Leptothrix cholodnii SP-6: one gene and its partners. Each later gene encodes a partner of the first gene's protein in a complex. Links are inferred from orthologs where the notes say so. Each region holds a gene or a part of one and is shown in the gene's direction. Other genes may lie near its edges. The genes, in order: dnaN, dnaX, holA and dinB.

Region 1 (2,918 bases):
CAGTTCTTCGCCGGCAAGGACCGCACGCAAGAAGAATTCTTCAACGCCTTCGAGGCCCTGCTGGCCAAGCGCGCGCACATCATCATGACCAGTGACACCTACCCCAAGGGGCTGGTGGACATCGACGAGCGCCTGACCAGCCGCTTCGACGCCGGCCTGACGGTGGCGATCGAGCCGCCCGAACTCGAGATGCGGGTGGCCATCCTGATGAAGAAGTCCGACGCCGAAGGCAGCCGCATGCCCGAGGACGTGGCCTTCTTCGTGGCCAAGAACGTGCGCGCCAACGTGCGCGAGCTCGAAGGCGCGCTGCGCAAGGTGCTGGCCTACAGCCGCTTCAGCCACAAGGAAATCAGCATCAACCTGGCGCGCGAGGCGCTCAAGGACCTGCTGTCGATCCAGAACCGCCAGGTCTCGGTCGAGAACATCCAGAAGACGGTGGCCGACTTCTACAAGATCAAGATCGCCGACATGTACAGCAAGAAGCGCCCGGCCTCGATCGCGCGGCCGCGCCAGATCGCGATGTACCTGGCCAAGGAGATGACGCAGAAGAGCCTGCCCGAGATCGGCGAGCTGTTCGGCGGGCGTGATCACACGACGGTGCTGCACGCGGTGCGCAAGATCGGCGGCGAGCGCCAGAAGAACACCGAACTGAATCAGCAGCTGCACGTGCTCGAGCAGACGCTCAAAGGCTGAAACGCCTTCAATTCAGGCGAAAATAGCGGATTCACGCGCGCGCCCGAGGGGCGCCGTGAGCCGATGCGGCCTCCGGGCCCGCACCCACACAACGACACTGGTGAGACACCGACATGATCGTCCTGAAAGCAGCGCAGGAACAGGTTCTGGGCGCCCTGCAAGCGGTTTCCGGCATCGTCGAGCGACGCCACACCCTTCCGATCCTGGCCAACGTGCTGATCCGCAAGAGCGGCGGCCGCACCGAACTGACGACCAGCGACCTGGAAATCCAGGTCCGCACCGCCGCCGAACTGGGTGGTGACGAAAGCGCCTTCAGCACCACGGTCGGCGCGCGCAAGCTGATCGACATCCTGCGCATGCTGCCGTCCGACCAGATCGTGACGCTGACCGCGGCGCAGAACAAGCTCACGCTGCAAGGCGGCAAGAGCCGTTTCACGCTGCAGACGCTGCCGGCCGACGACTTCCCGCTGGTGCAGGAAGCCGCCGACTTCGGCCCCGCCTTCAGCGTGCCGCAGAAGACGCTCAAGAGCCTGATCGACCAGGTGCACTTCGCGATGGCGGTGCACGACATCCGCTACTACCTCAACGGCATCCTGTTCGTCGCCGAAGGCAAGACGCTGACGCTGGTGGCCACCGACGGCCACCGCCTGGCGCTCGCCCAGGCCACGCTCGAAGCCGAGATCCCGAAGCAGGAGGTGATCCTGCCGCGCAAGACCGTGCTCGAACTGCAGCGCCTCTTGAAGGACGACAAGGCCAGCAAGGAAGCCGCCAAGCAGGAAGGCGCCGAAGAGCCGCGCATCGAGATGCGCTTTGCCGACAACCAGGCCAAGTTCAGCTTCGGCGGCATGGAGTTCGTCACCAAGCTGGTCGAGGGCAAGTTCCCCGACTACAACCGCGTCATCCCGCGCAACCACAAGAACCACGTCACGCTCGGCCGTGCGCCGCTGCTGGCCAGCCTGCAGCGCGCCGCGATCCTGACGAGCGAGAAGTTCAAGGGCGTGCGCGTCAACTTCGAGCCCGGCACCTTGCGCATCGCCTCCAGCAATGCCGAGCAGGAAGAAGCCAAGGAAGAGCTCGAGATCGACTACGGCGGCGACGCCATCGAGATCGGCTTCAACGTCACCTACCTGATGGACGTGCTGGCCAACGTCAACGAGGACATGGTGACGCTGTCGCTGCAGGACGCCAGCAGCTCGGCGCTGATCACCGTGCCCGAGCGCAGCGGCTTCAAGTACGTCGTGATGCCGATGCGGATTTGAGCGCCGCGCCCAGCTTCATCTCACACACAAGCGGGCACGGGCCCGCTTCCGCGTTTTTACAAGGGCCCGCACGCCGTGCCGGCACCGACTGAGCAAGCCCCATGACCGACCCGAAAAGCCTCCCCCAGGAACCCAACGGCAGCGCCGATGCCGACGGCGTGACGCGCCGCGATCTGCCTGACGTCGAAGGCGTGCCGGTCTCGACCGGGGCGGAAGCGTCGGCGGCCTACGGCTCCGACTCGATCCAGATCCTCGAAGGCCTGGAAGCGGTGCGCAAGCGCCCGGGCATGTACATCGGCGACACCAGCGACGGCACCGGCCTGCACCACCTGGTGTTCGAGGTGGTCGACAACTCGATCGACGAGGCCCTGGCCGGCCACTGCGACGACATCATCGTCACCATCCACACCGACAACTCGATTTCCGTCATCGACAACGGTCGCGGCATCCCGACCGGCGTCAAGATGGACGACAAGCACGAGCCCAAGCGCAGTGCCGCCGAGATCGCGCTGACCGAGCTGCACGCGGGTGGCAAGTTCAACCAGAACAGCTACAAGGTCTCGGGCGGCCTGCACGGCGTGGGCGTCTCCTGCGTCAACGGCCTGTCGACCTGGCTGCGCCTGACGGTGCGCCGCGACGGCCGCGCGCATTTCATGGAGTTCCGCCAGGGCATCCCGCAAGACCGGGTGCTGGAACGGCGCGACGGCTTCGAGGTGAGCCCGATGAAGGTCATCGGCGAGACCGACAAGCGCGGCACCGAGGTGCACTTCCTGCCCGACCACACGATCTTCTCGAACATCGACTTCCACTACGAGATCCTCAGCAAGCGGCTGCGCGAACTCTCGTTCCTGAACAACGGCGTCAAGATCCGCCTGGTCGACGAGCGCAACAACAAGGAAGACAACTTCGCCTACGCCGGCGGTGTCAAGGGCTTCGTCGAGTTCGTCAACAAGGGCAAGAAGGTCC
Region 2 (3,043 bases), 2.1 Mb from region 1 along the record:
CTTCCAGCCGGCCACCAGCGCCTGCGAGCGCTGGTCGTCGCCGAACCAGTCGGAGCCGCCGGCGGCCCAGTAGGCCTGCACCACCAGCGGCGTGGCGCCGACCGTGATCAGGTCGTTGATGGCCATCGCGATGGTGTCTTGCGCGATGGCGTCGTACCAGCTCTTGCCGGTCAGGCGCGCCATCTCGTCGGCGACGAGCGTCTTGGTGCCCAGGCACTCGACGATCGAGGCGAGGTAGAACGGCCCGACGTCGACCACATAGGCCGATTCGCCGCGCGAGGCGGCCACTTCGGTGAAACCGTGGTGCGCCAGCTGGCTGGCGGTGGAGGCCGCGGCGCGCTGGGCCGTGACCTTGAGCGGGTCGATCAGGTCGTAGTTGACGCCGGCTTGTTCGTAGCTCAGGGTGCCGGTGGCGGCATCGCCCGGCATGGCCGAGGACGGGGTGGGGGAGGCGGAAGTCATGGGGAGCGATTATCGGGCACCCTAGAATCCTCTCCATGTCCTATATCGTCCTGGCCCGCAAGTACCGCCCGCGCAGCTTCGCCGAGCTGGTGGGGCAGGCGCACGTCGTGCAGGCCCTGAGCAATGCCCTGACGCAACAGCGTCTGCACCACGCCTACCTGTTCACCGGCACCCGCGGCGTCGGCAAGACCACCGTCTCGCGCATCCTGGCCAAGAGCCTGAACTGCGTCGGCGCCGACGGCCTGGGCGGCATCACCGCCACGCCATGTGGCGTGTGCAGCGCCTGCCGCGACATCGACGCCGGCCGCCACGTCGACTATGTCGAGCTCGATGCGGCGTCGAACCGCGGTGTCGACGAGATCAGCCAGCTGCTCGATCAGGCCGTCTACAAGCCGGTGGTGGGGCGCTTCAAGGTCTACATGATCGACGAGGTGCACATGCTCTCGACGACCGCCTTCAACGCGATGCTGAAGACGCTCGAGGAGCCGCCCGAGTACCTGAAGTTCGTGCTCGCCACCACCGATCCGCAGAAGGTGCCGGTGACGGTGCTGAGCCGCTGCCTGCAGTTCAACCTGCGGCCGATGGCCACCGAAACCGTCTTCGAGCACCTGCAGACAGTGCTGAACGCCGAATCGGTGCCGTTCGAGGATCCGGCGCTGCGGCTGCTGGCGCGTGGCGCGCGCGGCTCGATGCGCGACGCGCTGTCGCTCACCGACCAGGCCATCGCCTACGCCGGCGGCCACCTCGGCGAGGCCGCCGTGCGCCAGATGCTGGGTGCGGTCGACCGCGGTCATGGGGTGCGCATCGTCGAGGCGCTGGCCGCCAGCGACGGCGTGGCGCTGGTGCGCACGGTCGACGAGCTGCGCGCGCAGGGCCTGTCGGCCGCCGGCACGCTCGAAGAGCTGGCCGATCTGGCGCAGCAGATGGCGGTGCTGCAGGCAGTGCCGCAGGCGATCGACCCGACCCATCCCGACGCGGCGGTGCTGCAGGGCCTGGCGCCCTTGCTGCCGGCCGACGAGACCCAGCTGCTCTACAGCATCGCGCTGCACGGCCGTGCCGAACTGGCGCTGGCGCCCGATGAATACAGCGGCCTGGTGATGGTGCTGCTGCGCATGCTGGCGTTCCGGCCGGCCGGTGGTGCCGCTGCGTCGGCGGTCAGGCCGGCAGCCGCCGCGCCGATCGTCGCCGCAGCGCCCGTGCCGGCTCCGGCCGTGGCAGCCAGCCGCGAGCTGCTGCGCACCAGCGGCGCCGTCAGCAAGACGACGGTGCCATCGGTGGCGCAGGCACCGTCGGCCCCACCGGTCCGCCCGGAGCCGCCGCGCGCATCCCCGACCCCGATGGCTGCCCCGGTTGCTGCCCCGATGGCTGCCCCGACTGCGATCAGCGTGTCCGAACCGGCGCCACCGTTGCGTCCGGCGGCGGCGCCTGCTGCGGCAGCCGAAACGCCACCCTGGGACGACGAACCGCCCTGGGTGCGCGAAGAGTCCGAGTCATCGGACGGCGCCCGCCCGACCGCCCGCAACGAGAGCCAACCGCCATCGCCCGAAGTCGTCGACGCACCGCAGGCCGCCGACATCCCCGCGCCCCATCCGGCCCAGGCCCGCTGGCTGGCCACCGTGCAGCAGCTGCTCGCGCAGACCAAGGTCACCGGCCTGGTGCGTGAGCTGGCCTGGCAGGCCGAATGCACCGGCATCGACGACGCTGCCGATCCGGTCTGCTGGCAGCTGCGCGTCGAGCGCGAATCGCTGCGCCAGGCCAGCCACCGCGAGCGCCTGCAGGCCGCCATGAGCGAACTGCTCGGACAGCCGCAGCGGCTGGAGATCGACGTCGGTGCCGTCACCGACAGCGCCGCCCGCCGTGACGTGGCAGCCAGGTCGCAGGCCCAGGCGCAGGCCGAACGGGTGATCCGCAACGATCCGGTGGTGCAGCAGTTGCTGGCGCGCTACCCGAGCGCGCGCATCGTGCCGGGTTCGGTGCGGCCTCGCTGACGGTCAGACTCGCTTGCCCGTGGCCACGGGCCACCCCCGTTTCAACTTCCACTTTTCCATTTTCCATTCCAACCCCAAGGACACGCCATGATCAAAGGACAACTCGCCGGCCTGATGAAACAAGCCCAGGCGATGCAGGACAACCTGAAGAAGGCACAGGACGAACTCGCCAACGTCGAGGTCGAAGGCCAGTCGGGTGCCGGCCTGGTGAAGGTGGTGATGACCTGCAAGCACGACGTCAAGCGCCTGTCGATCGACCCGAGCCTGCTGGCCGACGACAAGGACATGCTCGAAGACCTGGTGGCCGCCGCCTTCAACGATGCCGTGCGCCGTGCCGAAGCGGTCAGCCAGGAAAAGATGGGCAAGCTCACCGCCGGCATGCCGCTGCCCCCGGGCATGAAGTTCCCGTTCTGATGACGGCGCGCAGGCGTCGGGACTCACGATGAAAGCCTCGTCCGGCGACGCCCTGGCGCACCTGGTCGAGGCGCTGCGCCGATTGCCGGGCGTGGGCGTGAAGTCGGCGCAGCGCATGGCGTATCACCTGCTGCAGCACGACCAGCCCGCCGCCTCGCAGCTGGCGCGCGCGCTGGATG
Region 3 (2,853 bases), 520 kb from region 1 along the record:
TGGCCCGAGGTCGTCGAAGCCGCGCTGGTGCAGGACGAGATCGAGCTGGTGCTGCAGGTCAACGGCAAGACGCGCGGTTCGATCAAGGTGCCCGCCGCAGCCGACAAGGCCGCGATCGAGGCGGCCGCTGCGGCCAGCGCCGAGGTTGCCAAGTTCGCCGACGGCAAGCCGATCAGGAAGTTGATCGTGGTGCCGGGCCGCCTCGTCAACGTGGTGGTGTGAGCACGGCCCCGTTCGATCGCGCGCCGCGCCGGCGCCTGCTGGTGCGGGCCGGTGCGGCCGGTGCGGCCGGTGCGCTGCTCGCGGCGCTGGCGGGCTGCGGCTTCCAGCTGCGCCGCCCGCCCGAGCTGCAGCTCAAGCGCATCCATCTGAAGGGTTTCGATCGCTATTCGTCGATGGCCGACGAGTTGCGCCGCCAGCTGCGCCTGAGCCCCGGTGCGCAGCTGGTCGAAGCTGCCGGCGAGGCCGACGCGGTGCTCGAAGCGATCGTCGACACGTCCGGTCGGGTGGTGGCCGCCTCCACCGCCGCCGGTCAGGTGCGCGAGCTGACCTTGCGCGCCGCCTTGCGTTTCCGTGTGCTGGACGCTGCCGGCCGCGAACTGCTCGGCCCGACCGAACTCGCCCAGAGCCGCGACATGAGCTACGCCGAAAACGACGCGCTGGCCAAGGAAAACGAGGCCCAGCTGCTGTTGCGCAACATGCATGGCGACATCGCCAACCAGGTGCTGCGGCGCCTGGCCGCGCTGGCACCCGCTGCCGCGCCGGCCTCGGCCGCGTCTGCCGCTCGCTGAGGCCGCGCCGTGCAACTGCGCTCCGATCAGCTCGGCGCCGCCCTGCAGCGCGGCTTGCGCCCGCTCTACGTGATCCACGGCGACGAGCCGCTGCTGGCGCAGGAAGCCGCCGACCTGATCCGCGCCGCCGCCCGCAAGGCCGGCCACACCGAGCGCAGCGTGTACACCGTCGCCGGTGCGCATTTCGACTGGTCGGGCCTGCTCGGCGAGGCCCAGGCGCTGAGCCTGTTCGCCGACAAGCGACTGATCGAGATCCGCATCCCCGGCGGCAAGCCCGGCAAGGACGGCTCGGAGGCGCTGCAGCGTTACGTCGAGACGCTGTCGGACGACAACATCACGCTGATCGTGCTGCCGCGGCTGGACCGCACCCAGCTCGCCAGCGCCTGGTTCACCGCGCTCGACGGCGCCGGTGCGAGCGTGCGGGTCGACCCGATCGAGCGCCGCGCGCTGCCGCAGTGGATCGCCCAGCGGCTGGCGGCGCAGCAGCAGCGCGTCGAGGACGGCGAGCCCGGCCAGCGCTGCCTGGCGTTTTTTGCCGACTGCATCGAGGGCAACCTGTTGGCCGCGCACCAGGAGATCAGCAAGCTCGGGCTGCTCCATCCGCCGGGCGTGCTGACCTTCGAGCAGGTCGAGGGCGCGGTGCTGAACGTCGCGCGCTACGACGTCTTCAAGCTCGGCGAGTCGGTGCTGGCCGGCCAGGTGGCGCGCGCGCTGCGCATGCTCGAGGGCCTGCAGGCCGAGGGCGAAGCCGCCGTGCTGGTGCACTGGACCTTGAGCGAAGACCTGCGCTCGCTCGCGCGCGTGCAGGCGGCGCTGCAGCAGGGCCGGCCGCTGCCGATGGCCTTGCGCGAGGCGCGGGTCTGGGGCGTCAAGGAAAAGCTCTTCGAGCGCATCGTGCCCGGCCTGTCCACCGAGCGGCTGGCCGAGCTGATCGCCGCCGCCCACCTGTGCGACGGCATCGTCAAGGGCCTGCGCGCACCGGGCTGGCCGCAGGATCCGTGGGCCGCCTTGCAGCGCCTGCTGCTGATGACCATCGACGCGCTGCCGGGGCAGGGCGGCGGCGCCAAGACCGCCGCGCGGCTGGCCCTGCGCGCCTGATCGCGGCGCACGTGCCCACACAAATCGTGCGGGCGCCCCTCTTGAAACGCGGCGGACCGTTCCTATAATCTGTTTTCGTTAGCACTCGCCGGTGGTGAGTGCTAGTGGTCCAGGCTCCCGTCCAAGGGGCCGGACGCCCCACCCGAATCCAGCTCAGCCTACCTAGGAGATGCAATGAAGCTTCGTCCCCTGCACGATCGCGTGATCGTCAAGCGCCTTGAACAAGAAACCAAGACCGCATCGGGCATCGTCATCCCCGACAACGCCGCCGAAAAGCCTGACCAAGGCGAAGTGCTGGCCGTCGGCCCGGGCAAGCGCAATGACAAGGGTGATTTCGTCGCCCTGAACGTGGCCGTCGGTGACCGCGTCCTGTTCGGCAAGTACAGCGGCCAGACCGTCAAGGTCGACGGCGACGAACTGCTCGTGATGCGCGAAGAAGACCTCTTCGCCGTGGTCGGCAAGTAAGCCACCACGCCACGCACCCGAACAACTGAATCTGGAGAATTGAACATGGCAGCAAAAGACGTGATCTTTGGCGGCGAGGCACGTGCCCGCATGGTCGAAGGCGTGAACATCCTGGCCAACGCGGTCAAGGTCACCCTGGGCCCCAAGGGTCGCAACGTGGTGCTCGAGCGCTCGTTCGGCGCCCCGACCGTGACCAAGGACGGTGTGTCCGTGGCCAAGGAAATCGAGCTCAAGGACAAGCTGCAGAACATGGGCGCGCAGATGGTCAAGGAAGTTGCTTCCAAGACCAGCGACAACGCCGGTGACGGCACCACCACCGCCACCGTGCTGGCCCAGGCCATCGTGCGCGAAGGCATGAAGTACGTGGCCGCCGGCATGAACCCGATGGATCTGAAGCGCGGCATCGACAAGGCGGTGCACGCCCTGGTCGCCGAGCTGAAGAAGGCTTCGAAGGCCACCACGACGTCGAAGGAAATCGCCCAGGTTGGCTCGATCTCGG
Region 4 (2,920 bases), 1.0 Mb from region 1 along the record:
CTTGATCTCGATGTAGGTCGCCACCCAGTCGGTCACACCGCTGGCTGCCGCCCGGCGGCCGTGCACCTTGACGATCTGACCCGCGTCGAGACCGAGGCCCGAGGCGACACCCGAGGAGCGGTGGATGAAGGTGCTCGCCGTCACCGCGATGTCCTGGCCCATCACGGTGATCGTGCCGTTGCCAGAGACAGGGTCGAGCGCGTCAGCCGTGATTTCGCCGGCCAGATCGCTGCGGATCTCGAATCCGCGTGCCACGCAGGACGTGGCGGCCAGACCACAGCTGTCGTCCACGCTCACGTCGACCGACATGCCCAGGCGCAGCTTGCCGTCGTCGTTGGCATCTTCACGGCTGATCGAGGCGCTGCTGTCGTCGTAGCGCACGCCGCCGACGATCACCGAACCGAAGCCGTTGACCGTGCCCGAGGTGATGCCCGTGCCCCCCGCCCCGACCCCGCCGCCCCCGCCGCAGGCAGCGATCGCGGCCACGGCCAGTGCGGCCAGGCTGAGTTGAACGAGTCGCGCGCGGCGCGAATGGGGGATCGGTGCGGACATGAGTCTCTCCTGGGTCGGACGGGTTTGGCGCTCGCAGCAGGCGTTTCTGCCTTTCATGTGGGAAATCATCCCATCTTTTTCAGGACACCACAAGCGGCAGACCCGATCGTGGCCCCACAAGCTGAATGAAACACAATCGCGCATGGCCGACGCGCTGCCCCCACGCCTGATCGCCCACCTCGACATGGACGCGTTCTACGCCTCGGTCGAACTGCTGCGCCGGCCTGAACTGCGCGGCTTGCCGGTGGTGGTGGGCGGGCGGCGTGCGTCGCCTGCTGCGGGCGACGACTGGCCGCGGCTGCGCGATTACACCGGCCGCGGTGTCGTCACCACCTCGACCTACGAGGCGCGGGCGCTCGGCGTGCACTCGGGCATGGGCCTGATGCGATCGGCGGCGCTGGCGCCGCAGGCGATCCTGCTGCCGGCCGATTTCGACGAGTACCGGCGGCTCTCGCGCCTGTTCAAGGCCGCCGTGGCCGAACTGGCGCCGGCCATCGAGGACCGGGGCATCGACGAGATCTACATCGACCTGAGCGACGTGCCCGGCGCGCGCGAGGCGGTCGGCCACGACCCGCTCGGCGGCGCGCGTGCGCTGGCGCAGGAGCTCAAGAACAACGTGCGGCGTGCCACCGGTCTGAGCTGCTCGGTCGGTCTGGCGCCCAACAAGCTGCTGGCCAAGATCTGCAGCGATCTCGACAAGCCCGATGGCCTGACGGTGGTGATGGCCGAAGACGTCGCCAGCCGGATCTGGCCGCTGCCGGTGCGGCGCATCCACGGCGTCGGCCCGAAGGCCAGTGCTCGGCTCGAATCCCTGGGCGTGCACACCATCGGCGAGCTGGCGCGCCAGAGCCCGGCGTGGCTGAGCGATCACTTCGGCGCTCATCACGGCGAGTGGCTGCTGGCCGCCGCTCACGGCCAGGACGACCGCCCGGTGGTGACCGAAAGCGAGCCGGTGTCGATGAGCCGCGAGACCACCTTCGAGCGCGACCTGCATCCGCGCACCGATCGCGCCCTGCTCGGCCGGATCTTCACCGACCTGTGCGAGCGCGTCGGCGACGACCTGCGACGCAAGGGTTACGTCGGGCGCACCATCGGCATCAAGCTGCGGTTCGACGATTTCCGCACCGTCACGCGCGATCACACGGTGGCGCTGCCGACGGCCGACGGGCAGCTGATCCGTGCCGCGGCCGGGCAATGCCTGAAGCGCATCAACCTCAGCCGGCGCCTGCGCCTGCTGGGCGTGCGGGTGGGCAACCTGAGCCACGCGGTCGGCATCGACACCCCGCCGACGGCCACCGCGCGCGCGCCGATGCCCGAGCCCGCACCGATCCGGCGCCCCACCGCGGCGGCACAGCGCAAGGCAGCCCCCGCCCCCGTCGAAGCCGGTGCGCAGGGTCAGTCGCTGTCGCTGTTTCCGGAGTGGGACGATCCGGCCCCACCGGCACCGGACTGACGGTCCATTGCGCGCCATTCGGACACCGGTGCGATCGAGGCGGCAGCCTGTCGTGTCGGCAGGCGCCACAACCAGAGCGCCACGATGCTGCAGCACAGAGCCGGCAGCCAGTTCAGCATCGGCAGGCGCCAGGCGGCAAAGGCGCTGCCGAACACCATCATCACGGTCGCGAACTGCTTGGCGCGCAGCGGCACGGCACGGTGTTCACGCCAATCGCGCACGATCGGACCGAACTGTCGATGCGCGAGCAGCCAGCGCTCCCAGCGCGCGCTGCCACGCGAGAAACACGCTGCGGCGAGCAGCACGAAAGGGGTCGTCGGCAACAGGGGCACGACGATGCCGATCACCCCGAGCAGCAGGCTCAGGGCACCGGCGAGCAACCAGAGCCAGCGATGCAAGGGATCAGTCCGAGGCCTGAGCGTCGGCGAGGAACGCCTGCTCGGCCTGCAGGGTGGCGGGATGGTCGAGCAGCTCGCCCAGCAGCCGGGGCGGGATGGTGATGGCGCCCACGCCCAGTCGCAGCAGGTTCAGGTAGGCCTCGCGGTCGCGGACGCTGGCCACCAGCAGCCGCGTCGCGCCGCCGCAGGACTGCAGCAAGGCCTGCATCCGGGCGATCAGGGCGAGGCCGTCGACGCCTGAGTCGTCGAGTCGCCCGAGGTACGGCGCGGCATAGCTGGCACCGAGCTGGGCCGCAAAGTGCACCTGCTCCAGCGCATAGACGGCGGTGTAGGTGACCGGCACGCCGCGTGCCACCAGTTGCGCGCCTGCGCGCAGGCCTTCGCGCGTGGCCGGGATCTTGATCACCAGCTGCCCGGGCGCGAAGTGCCGCAGCAGGTCATGGGCGTCGTCGAGCATGCCCGGCGCATCCTGGCTCTGGACCTGCGCCTGAACCTGGCGGGCGCCCATCGCGAGCAT

The links.
Region 2: the proteins of dnaN (region 1) and dnaX are in contact, whole or in part, in a cryo-EM structure (PDB 8GIZ), measured with the Escherichia coli proteins. The link is inferred for Leptothrix cholodnii SP-6 from one-to-one orthologs.
Region 3: the proteins of dnaN (region 1) and holA are in contact, whole or in part, in a cryo-EM structure (PDB 8GIZ), measured with the Escherichia coli proteins. The link is inferred for Leptothrix cholodnii SP-6 from one-to-one orthologs.
Region 4: the proteins of dnaN (region 1) and dinB are in contact, whole or in part, in a solved structure (PDB 1OK7), measured with the Escherichia coli proteins. The link is inferred for Leptothrix cholodnii SP-6 from one-to-one orthologs.

Annotation. Positions count from the first base shown.
Region 1 is NC_010524.1:912-3,829, forward strand. What follows is about bases 33-2,879. They hold dnaN (DNA polymerase III subunit beta), read left to right. Parts: upstream 33-806; coding sequence 807-1,952; downstream 1,953-2,879. Other genes in these bases: dnaA (chromosomal replication initiator protein DnaA), read left to right, coding at 33-693; gyrB (DNA topoisomerase (ATP-hydrolyzing) subunit B), read left to right, coding at 2,054-2,879. Outside these bases: more of dnaA, read left to right, coding at 1-32; more of gyrB, read left to right, coding at 2,880-2,918. UniProt on the Escherichia coli protein: Confers DNA tethering and processivity to DNA polymerases and other proteins. Acts as a clamp, forming a ring around DNA (a reaction catalyzed by the clamp-loading complex) which diffuses in an ATP-independent manner freely and bidirectionally along dsDNA.
Region 2 is NC_010524.1:2,142,543-2,145,585, reverse strand. What follows is about bases 2-2,973. They hold dnaX (DNA polymerase III subunit gamma/tau), read left to right. Parts: upstream 2-497; coding sequence 498-2,450; downstream 2,451-2,973. Other genes in these bases: recR (recombination mediator RecR), read left to right, coding at 2,893-2,973; LCHO_RS09910 (YbaB/EbfC family nucleoid-associated protein), read left to right, coding at 2,538-2,864; LCHO_RS09920 (AIR synthase-related protein), read right to left, coding at 2-462. Also shown: more of LCHO_RS09920, read right to left, coding at 1-1; more of recR, read left to right, coding at 2,974-3,043. UniProt on the Escherichia coli protein: Part of the beta sliding clamp loading complex, which hydrolyzes ATP to load the beta clamp onto primed DNA to form the DNA replication pre-initiation complex.
Region 3 is NC_010524.1:518,187-521,039, forward strand. The notes cover bases 63-2,844. They hold holA (DNA polymerase III subunit delta), read left to right. Parts: upstream 63-800; coding sequence 801-1,889; downstream 1,890-2,844. Other genes in these bases: leuS (leucine--tRNA ligase), read left to right, coding at 63-222; LCHO_RS02415 (LPS-assembly lipoprotein LptE), read left to right, coding at 219-791; groES (co-chaperone GroES), read left to right, coding at 2,064-2,354; groL (chaperonin GroEL), read left to right, coding at 2,400-2,844. Outside these bases: more of leuS, read left to right, coding at 1-62; more of groL, read left to right, coding at 2,845-2,853. UniProt on the Escherichia coli protein: Part of the beta sliding clamp loading complex, which hydrolyzes ATP to load the beta clamp onto primed DNA to form the DNA replication pre-initiation complex.
Region 4 is NC_010524.1:998,675-1,001,594, reverse strand. Bases 1-2,849 are described here. They hold dinB (DNA polymerase IV), read left to right. Parts: upstream 1-694; coding sequence 695-2,005; downstream 2,006-2,849. Other genes in these bases: LCHO_RS04675 (transaldolase family protein), read right to left, coding at 2,408-2,849; LCHO_RS04680 (YbaN family protein), read right to left, coding at 1,948-2,385; LCHO_RS23625 (DUF5666 domain-containing protein), read right to left, coding at 1-552. In the rest of the region: more of LCHO_RS04675, read right to left, coding at 2,850-2,920. UniProt on the Escherichia coli protein: Poorly processive, error-prone DNA polymerase involved in translesion repair and untargeted mutagenesis. Copies undamaged DNA at stalled replication forks, which arise in vivo from mismatched or misaligned primer ends.